DNA from 2 places in the Thermosyntropha tengcongensis genome. Region 1 is predicted to be linked to the other one. Evidence: riboswitches for the same ligand, from Rfam matches in the RefSeq annotation. Region 1 holds a riboswitch; the other holds the start of a gene.
What was found. Region 1 has a riboswitch for cobalamin ahead of ACZ42E_RS01925 (prenyltransferase/squalene oxidase repeat-containing protein). Riboswitches for the same ligand answer to the same signal wherever they lie in the genome.
Positions count from the first base shown of each region.

Region 2: it holds a riboswitch for cobalamin, as region 1 does, so the genes downstream of both, ACZ42E_RS11160 (energy-coupling factor ABC transporter permease) here and ACZ42E_RS01925 (prenyltransferase/squalene oxidase repeat-containing protein) in region 1, are expected to answer to the same signal.

Region 1 covers NZ_AP042437.1:407,957-412,166, reverse strand. Annotated here, with positions in the region: gene ACZ42E_RS01930 (S-layer homology domain-containing protein) at 1-255, opposite strand, end outside; gene ACZ42E_RS01925 (prenyltransferase/squalene oxidase repeat-containing protein) at 272-1,576, opposite strand; cobalamin riboswitch at 1,702-1,916, opposite strand; gene ACZ42E_RS01920 (nucleobase:cation symporter-2 family protein) at 2,097-3,422, opposite strand; rRNA gene rrf (5S ribosomal RNA) at 3,784-3,898, opposite strand; rRNA gene ACZ42E_RS01910 (23S ribosomal RNA) at 3,959-4,210, opposite strand, start outside.
Region 2 covers NZ_AP042437.1:2,280,011-2,284,220, reverse strand. Annotated here, with positions in the region: gene ACZ42E_RS11175 (energy-coupling factor ABC transporter ATP-binding protein) at 1-234, opposite strand, end outside; gene cbiQ (cobalt ECF transporter T component CbiQ) at 282-1,049, opposite strand; gene ACZ42E_RS11165 (energy-coupling factor ABC transporter substrate-binding protein) at 1,039-1,332, opposite strand; gene ACZ42E_RS11160 (energy-coupling factor ABC transporter permease) at 1,319-2,005, opposite strand; cobalamin riboswitch at 2,133-2,315, opposite strand; gene cobO (cob(I)yrinic acid a,c-diamide adenosyltransferase) at 2,419-2,940, opposite strand; gene ACZ42E_RS11150 (sigma-54 interaction domain-containing protein) at 3,068-4,210, opposite strand, start outside.

The sequences.
Region 1 (4,210 bases):
GCCCGCAGGCAGGATAATGCGGAAACTGTAGCTTCCGCTGGCATCGCTCAAGGTTTGCCCTATATAAGCCTTCTTGCTCCCATCCGCCTTTTCTACCACCAGGCTTACCCCGCTCAAAGGGGAAGCGTCATTTCCGCTTATGACAACCGTATTTCCACTTACACTGGCCTCTGCCCCCCACGCCGGCAGGACAAGGCTTAAACAGAGGAAAAGGGAGATAAGAAAAGCTAAAAATTTATATTTGCCTCTTTTCATCCCTCAACTCCCCCTTTTAGCTGTTTACCTTAAACACTACCGGCTTTGCAAGCGGAGTTCTGTTCTGCCAGTTGTCCCACACCATAATCCTTGCCTCATAGGTTCCGTTTTCTATAATGCTCATGCCGCCGCTTATGCTTTCACTCTGGCCGGCAGCTACATTTTTGGCCAGAGAGGTGTAATACACCATCTTTTCCGGCTTGTCTTTTTCTACCCTGTAAAGCCCTGCCACCGTCAGGGTTTCCTTATCCTGTCCTTCCGGATTATTTATCCTCATAGAAAAGCTCCAGTCAGTTCCCGCATTTGGAGAAGAAGGCACAGTAATGCTTATATATAATCTCTCCAATGGGGGAAGAGAATTATTATACTTGGAAACATAACCTCCGTTTACCTTCTTTAAGTCAGCCAGGGCAAGAAGCGCACTGCGGGTAGACATAGTGTTTGCCTCACCAGGCTTCCAGGGAGCATAAAAAGCTCCATTTTCCAGCTGATATTTGAGCAGGGCATCCACCATAGTCTTGTTATCCTTTTTCCATTCATCTCCCTGCGGATCTATGCCCAGGGCTACCAGAGCTTCAATGACTGCCGCAATAGAATCCGGGGATTCGCTCTGGACTTCTTCTCCATTCCAGATATAAAACCCAAAACCAGCTTTATCATTCTGCTTGTTCTTTAAAAACTCCAATGCCCTGTTTATCGTTTCATTTACATTTCCGTCATTCTTATACGGTGCCAGGGCTACAAGGGCATGCGCGGTCGAGTCAATATCTACCCCCCAGCCGCTTTCGTCAAACCCGCCGGCATAAGGGTCACCCTCCGGCTTCTGTTTGGAACATATATAATTTACCGCCCCGGTTTCATTAAAAGAAACACTTATTCCATTTTTCTTTGCCAAATTAAGGGCAATTACTGCCCAGATAGTCTGGTTCAGGGTATCTTCATTGTCAGTTGAGCTGAAATATCCGCCTGCTTTCTGCATACTCTGCAGGGTACCTACATAGCCTGCCACATCTTCACCCCTGGCCAGTCCGCCTATGATTAAGCGGGCATAATCCGAAGGCTTTTGCGGATTTTGCGGGCTTAAAAGAGCTATCTCCAGATTTCCCGCTTTTCTAAGCCCCAAAGCCGCCCAGTCTCCATCACCTTCGCCAAAAGCCGCAATATTGCTGTTAACATAAAGGCAGGCCTTCGTAAGCGCCTCATTTATATCGTCATCGCTTGCTGCCTTTACCGGCAGGACATAAGAAAAACCCAGAATAAGCTGCCATAAAATAAGCACCACCAGTATCGAATAAAACCTGCATACCGACCTTTTTTTCATTTTTCCTAACCTCCCTGTTTAATGCTTGCCAAAAATAAAAAAACGCCCGACTAACTGGTCAGACGCAGGTCAGGTGGCTTTTTTCGCACCATCCTTTTCTCCTCCCTTCTTATCCCCAGAAGTCAGATTTTTTCGCCCTGCTGGCAGGTCTCCTGGCTTAAGGTCATCCTACTCCCGGCTCCTTCCCATATACACCCCCGGCTCCTGCCAAAGCATGTATACAGTGGATTTGATGCCGGTTTCGTCCCTAACACAGTAGGGGGAACTGCAGCGGATTCTCACCGCTTTCCCTTTTAAAACAGCCGCATAAACGGCTGTTACCAGCAAAGCCTATTCATTTTTAAAGCTAGAAGATATTTTAAAGCAAAAATATGCTAATAGCAAGGATATCAAAAACCTTTTCAAATGAAACAGATGAAACAGGGGACGGTTCTTTGTTTCACTAAAGTGAAACAAAGAACCGTCCCCTGTCAAAAAAAATCCCCCATTAAGGGAGATTTAAAATCAATTTCTATTCAATCTATGCATCATATTCCCTGTCTCTTGGTAAAAGCAGATTAAGTACCACAGCCGTAATAGCACCGGTAACAATACCAGAAGAGAGAAGAATCTGCAGTGCTTCCGGCAGATGGGATAAAATATCCGGTCTAAAGGTTACTCCTAAACCGAGTCCAAAAGATACAGCAATGATAATAAGGTTTCTTCTGGTCAAATTTTCCTGTCTCATTATATTAAGACCAGCACCGGCAATCATTCCAAACATGATTATTCCTGCTCCACCTAAAACCGGATTGGGCATAATAGCAATTAAAGCTCCCAGTTTTGGGAAAAGCCCCATCAGCATAAGGATTATACCTGCCAGCATAACTACATAGCGGCTGGCCACACCGGTGAGAGAAACTACCCCGATATTCTGGCTAAAGGTAGTAGTAGCACCAGAGTTGAAAATTCCAGCAATTCCAGCACCAACCCCGTCACAGAGGATACCAGCTGCCAGCTCATCATCATTTAGTTTTTTGCCCGAAGCTTCACCCAAAGCCAGCAGGTCTCCGATACTTTCAATCGCCGAAACCACATAAGCTACAGCAAAAGGTAAAATAGCTGCCCAGCTAAAATGGAAACCATACTTCAAAGGAACCGGAACGGAAAACCAGGCAGCCTGGACAACCGGTGTAAAATCAAGTTTGCCCATAAAGAAGGCTACAATATAACCAAAGATTATTCCCAAAAGAATAGCCGAGGCACTTATCATACCTTTCCCAAACTGGTTTAAAAGAATTACCACAATCATTACTAAAATTGCCAACGCCAGGTTGGAAAGGCTTCCGTAGTCAGGAGCACCCACGCCACCTGCAGCCCAGTCAATACTTACAGCAATAAGGGTTAATCCGATCAAAGATACTACAGAACCAGTAACAATAGGAGGGAACAATTTTCTAAGCTGAGGAATAAAGCGGCTTAAAATAATCTCAGTAAGAGAGGCAACTATAGTAGCAGTATATATGCCACCCAATCCTAATTTACTTCCCACAGCAATAGAAGGACCAACAAATCCGAAGTTAGTTCCCATAACACAAGGCATTTTAGCTCCCACAGGCCCTACTCCGCGGGATTGAATAAAGGTAACCAGTCCGGAAGCAAAAAGTGCACAGCTCACTATAAATGCTAAATCCTGAATAGGAACTTTTAAAACACCGCCAACTACCAGAGGAACAGCAACAACACCAGCAAAAGCAGCCAAGATGTGCTGAATAGCTAAAGGAATGGCCACTGCTAGAGAAGGTTTGTCCTCGATGTGAAAACGAATTTCCGGATTCACTTCACGGCTTACAGTTTCTACTGACATCAAAACCCTCCTTATTGTTTAGTACAGTGCATTGTTTAGTACGACCAAACAAGAAAATAGCCAGTAAAATTTTCTAAATCTTTACCTTTTCCGCCACCTCCTTTAGCCAACTGCAACCTTATGCCGTCCCTCCTTCTAAAAAATTTTTAATTTACATATAATCCTGTCTTATATCCATGCAATGACCATGCCAATATAGGAAACCTAATAATACTTATATTTTGTCGAAAAGTGCGAAAAAAATACCCTGAAAATATTTCCTACAAAGAAAAAAATTCACCTGAAACAGGGGACGGTTCTCTGTTTCATTTTGAAACAGAGAACCGTCCCCTGTTTCAGAGATGTTTCAGAAAAAAATAAATCCTGGCAACGACCTACTCTCCCACAGCTTCAGCTGCAGTACCATCGGCGCTGGAGGGCTTAACTTCCGTGTTCGGGATGGGTACGGGTGTTTCCCCTCCGCTATCGTCACCAGGAATTCTTCTTCCCTGAATCCCTCAAAACTGCAGATAGCGCTTTCATCACCTCAAGGCTCCTAGGTCAAGACCTCGATCTATTAGTACCGGTCGGCTTAATACATCGCTGTACTTACACCCCCGGCCTATCTACCACCTAGACTCGATGGGATCTTACCTCCTTACCGGAGTGGGAGAACTCATCTTGGGGTTGGCTTCGCGCTTAGATGCTTTCAGCGCTTATCCATTCCAGACATAGCTACCCAGCTGTGCCCCTGGCGAGACAACTGGTACACCAGCGGTCTGTCCATCCCGGTCCTCTCGTACTAGGGA
Region 2 (4,210 bases), 450 kb from region 1:
TAGCTCATTGCGGGAAAAGCCAATTTTCTTCCCTTTAAAAAATACTTCCCCTTCCTGCGGTTTTAGCAAACCACACATGACATAGAGCAAAGTTGTCTTACCCGCCCCATTGGGCCCCAGTATGACAATCTTCTTGCCTTTTGGAAGGTCAAGAGTAATTTTTGAGATCACATATTCCCTGTCATATTTAAAGCCTACTCCTCTTAAACCCATTATTGCCCAATCATTATTCATCGATATCCTTCCCCTATAACATGTAAAAATCAATTTGGTACAAGCTATTACACGCCTCCTAACACCTTGCTGAGCACAACAACAAGAGCCCCTGACCCCCATATGGCTGCCAAGCGAAAAAAATTCAACGGTTGATAAAGCTCAACCACAGGTATCTTGGCCTCTACCCCCCGAGCCTCAACTACTGTCTTCATTTCCTGATAGCGCGCCATACTGGCCCTAAACAGCCCAAAAACAAGCAAAACTACTGACCTTAAGGACTGCCTAAAGCCCACATATCCTAAACGAAGGTACTCAGCCCTAACTATCCTTTCTCCCACTTCCAACAAAATCGCGATAATTCTATAGCTAATGTAAATTATTTCGCAAAGTATCCCTTTAGCACCTATCCCTTGAAAAGCAGAAACTAATTCTAAAACAGGCGTGCTGAGTGCCAAAAAAGTTAACGCTCCTATCATTATCATTGTTCTAATCCCTACTTCTGAGGCAGCACGCAGGCTGTAAGATGTTATCCCCCAATTTGTCATGCCTATTTTAAAGCTTAACAAACAAGTATCAGCGGGATTAAAAACAAGCGCGATGCCTACCAGGCTAAAAACCAAAAACCCTGCTGGCAGTATGTAAATTTTCAGGTAATCAGATAACCTCACCCCTCCTTTTATCGTCAGGAAAAATACTATAAGCCACAGCACAAACTGCAGAATAAGCTGAGATAAATAAAAGCACAAGATCATAACAACCAATGCCAGGCTTAATTTTTCTAAGGGATGATAGTCCCGCCAGTAACTTTTCCAGGCATAGCTTTCAATCAGCATCTCTATTTCCTCTCACCTTATATCCCACATAATAGCCAATCACGCCTGCTCCTAAAGCTGCCTGCAGAGCAAACAAAAGGCTCTCAATTTCCCCGCTGGGAGGCTCAAACAGCGGTTCAAACCAGACCTCATAATTAGGCGCTACTTCTCCCACTACCTCTTCAGCCTTAGAATCAGCGCCTCCAAAAACTTCCTCCCCATTGCTATTAACTAGCCATAAAGGCACAATACATATTAAAACTATCAGCACCAAAATCAATGCTTTCGTTTTAAGCGACAACATCACCCTTTTCCCCCTCTGCCAGTACTCCAATCAAAGAAAGCTCCTCACGGCCATATTTAATCAGCATATCAAAAACTAAAACACTTACAAACCCTTCCACCACCGCTAACGGGATCTGAGTCACGGCAAATATCGAGCCAAATTTAGCAAATGAAGCCCATAAACCTCCTACTGGATCAGGGAAAGCCAAGGCCAGCTGCATAGAAGTGACAACATAGGTAAACAAATCTCCCAAGCATGCTGCTAAAAACACATTTACTGTCCAGGGCAAGCGCAATTTCTGCCCCGCCTTGTAAACAAGATAAGCCACCACAGGCCCAGCAATCGCCATAGAAAAGGTGTTAGCCCCCAAAGTAGTCAACCCCCCATGCGCTAGCAGCAAAGCCTGAAAAACAAGAACTATCAATCCTAGTACCGCGACAACTGAAGGCCCAAATAGTATAGTAGCCAGCCCAGTGCCTGTAGGATGCGAGCAGCTCCCTGTTACAGAAGGCAATTTAAGGGCAGAAAGCACAAAGATAAAAGCTGCCCCAAAACCCACTAACATCTTAGTTTCTGGATATTCCTGAACCATCTTTTTTATCTTGCTCGCTCCATAAGCCACGACGGGCGCAGCTGCTGCAGCCCATAAGGCACAATGTTCAGAAGGCAAAAAACCTTCCATAATATGCATGATAAACAACCTCCCCTATATTTTTAAAACTCGCGAAAAATAATATGCCTCCGACTCAGCCAGCGAGACGGAGGCACCTTACAGGCACAAATATCCCCACCTCCCTTTTACCCGTCCTCGCAGGCCTTAAAGGGTACAGCAACTGGCAGGTCTCCTGGCTCGGGTTCATCGAATCACGCACCTTCCCAGGAATCCCCAGTGGCATTCTACGCAATCCATCCCCCTCACAGTGGCGGGACCGCACCGGATTTTCACCGGTTTCCCTTTTAAGCCCAGCACAAAACTGGGCACCAGTTGCCTTACTCAATTAAAATCAAACTATATTTTACAACCTAAAAATTTTTTATACAAAAATATTATACCTAATTATTGAGCAAGAGTAAAAAATTATGATGCATAAAATTAAAATCTTATCAATATTCTATACCTGGTTGAGAAGTTATCCCCTGTTTATAATGATGTTTTACCTCCATAACTTCACTTACCATATCCGCCCTTTCAATAATCCCAGGCGGAGCGTAACGTCCTGTTAGAACCATTGTAACATGTTCAGGTTTTAGGTCTATAAGCTCCAGGACATCACTTTCTTTTAAAAGACCAAAACTTACAGCCACATTTATTTCATCTAAAATAACTAGTTCATAGCTGCCATCTTTTAAAATCTCTCTAGCCAGTTCCAAGCCTTTTTCCGCCAACTCCACATCTTCACGACGCGGTGTCCCTTTTCTCACAAAAGAAGACATCCCTCTCTGAACCAATGTAAAATTGGGAAAAAAACGAGCAGCTTGAATCTCTCCGTACTCCCCTCCACCTTTCATAAACTGAATCATGTACACTTTTTTACCATGCCCCAAACACCTAAAAGCCAGCCCTAACGCCGCAGTAGTTTTGCCCTTCCCATTTCCTGTATATACCATCACCAACCCTTTTTTCACCCAGGTTCCTCCTTCTTGGTCTTTATTTATACCTTTATGCAAAATCCATACCACCTTTCAGACCAAGAAGCAGCTTTATTTTTCCCACCTGCTCTTCGATATTTTGCCCGATTATAGTCACCACCTGCTAATTTTTTAGCATTTCTTGCGACATATCCTCCATTTCAATCCCTAGTATTTTCATTTTATATTGGAGAGTCTGCCGTGGTATGCCTAGCATTTTGGCAGCTTTGCTCACAGTGCCATGCGCTTTTTTCAACGCCCTGCGTATAAGCTCTGCTTCCATAGCCTGCAAAAAACTTCGCAAATCCTGATCCCAATCTATCTCTTCAAGATTTATTTCTTTATCGCTTATTTCGTAAGCATTCTTTAGAATATATTCTGGCAAATCTTGCAGCTGAATAAATTTTCCGTCGCAGAAATTAGCCGCGTATTCTATGACTCCCCGCAGCTCCCTTATATTCCCCGGCCACTGATAATTCATCAATACTCCCTCAACCTCACGGCTTATCCCTTGGATATCCTTGCCCAGCTGACGATTAAACTGGCTAATAAAAGACTTTACCAAAAGCGGTATGTCCTCCATCCTTTCCCGGAGAGGGGGCAACCTCAAGCTCATAACATTAAGCCGATAAAATAGATCCGGCCTTAGCAGCTTTTTCTCCAGCGCTTCCTGAGGTTCCACATTGGTAGCGCTCATAACACGCACATCCACCTTTCTCACCTTATTATCACCTATGCGCCGCACATAGCCTTCCTGCAAAAAACGTAACAGTTTAGCCTGCAGATCAAAGCGCAGACAAGTAATCTCATCTAAAAACAACGTCCCGCCATCAGCCAATTCAACAAGGCCTGGCCTATTTTCCGCTCCTGTAAAACTTCCTTTCACCGTGCCAAACAAAATAGCTTCCATGAGATTTTCTGGCAAAGCGGCACAATTTTGAGCAATAAAAGGTCCTTTCCGTCGTGGGCTAGCATTGTGGATTGCCTGGACTAACAACTCTTTTCCCGTTCCAGTTTCCCCATAGACAAAAATAGGGAAATTGCCGCGCGCCGCTTTTAGCATCTTTTCTTTTATTTCTTTTATCGTCATTGATTCGCCTATAATATCATCAAAAGTATAATATGCCTCTTCATTTACGGATAAATTTTTATCCAGTTTTCGATATGCTTTAACTTCCTCACGAAGGCCAATGACTTTTTCCATCAAATCTTTTATTTCCGAAAGATCTTTTGATATATCAACAGCCCCCCGTATTTCCCCATCAAT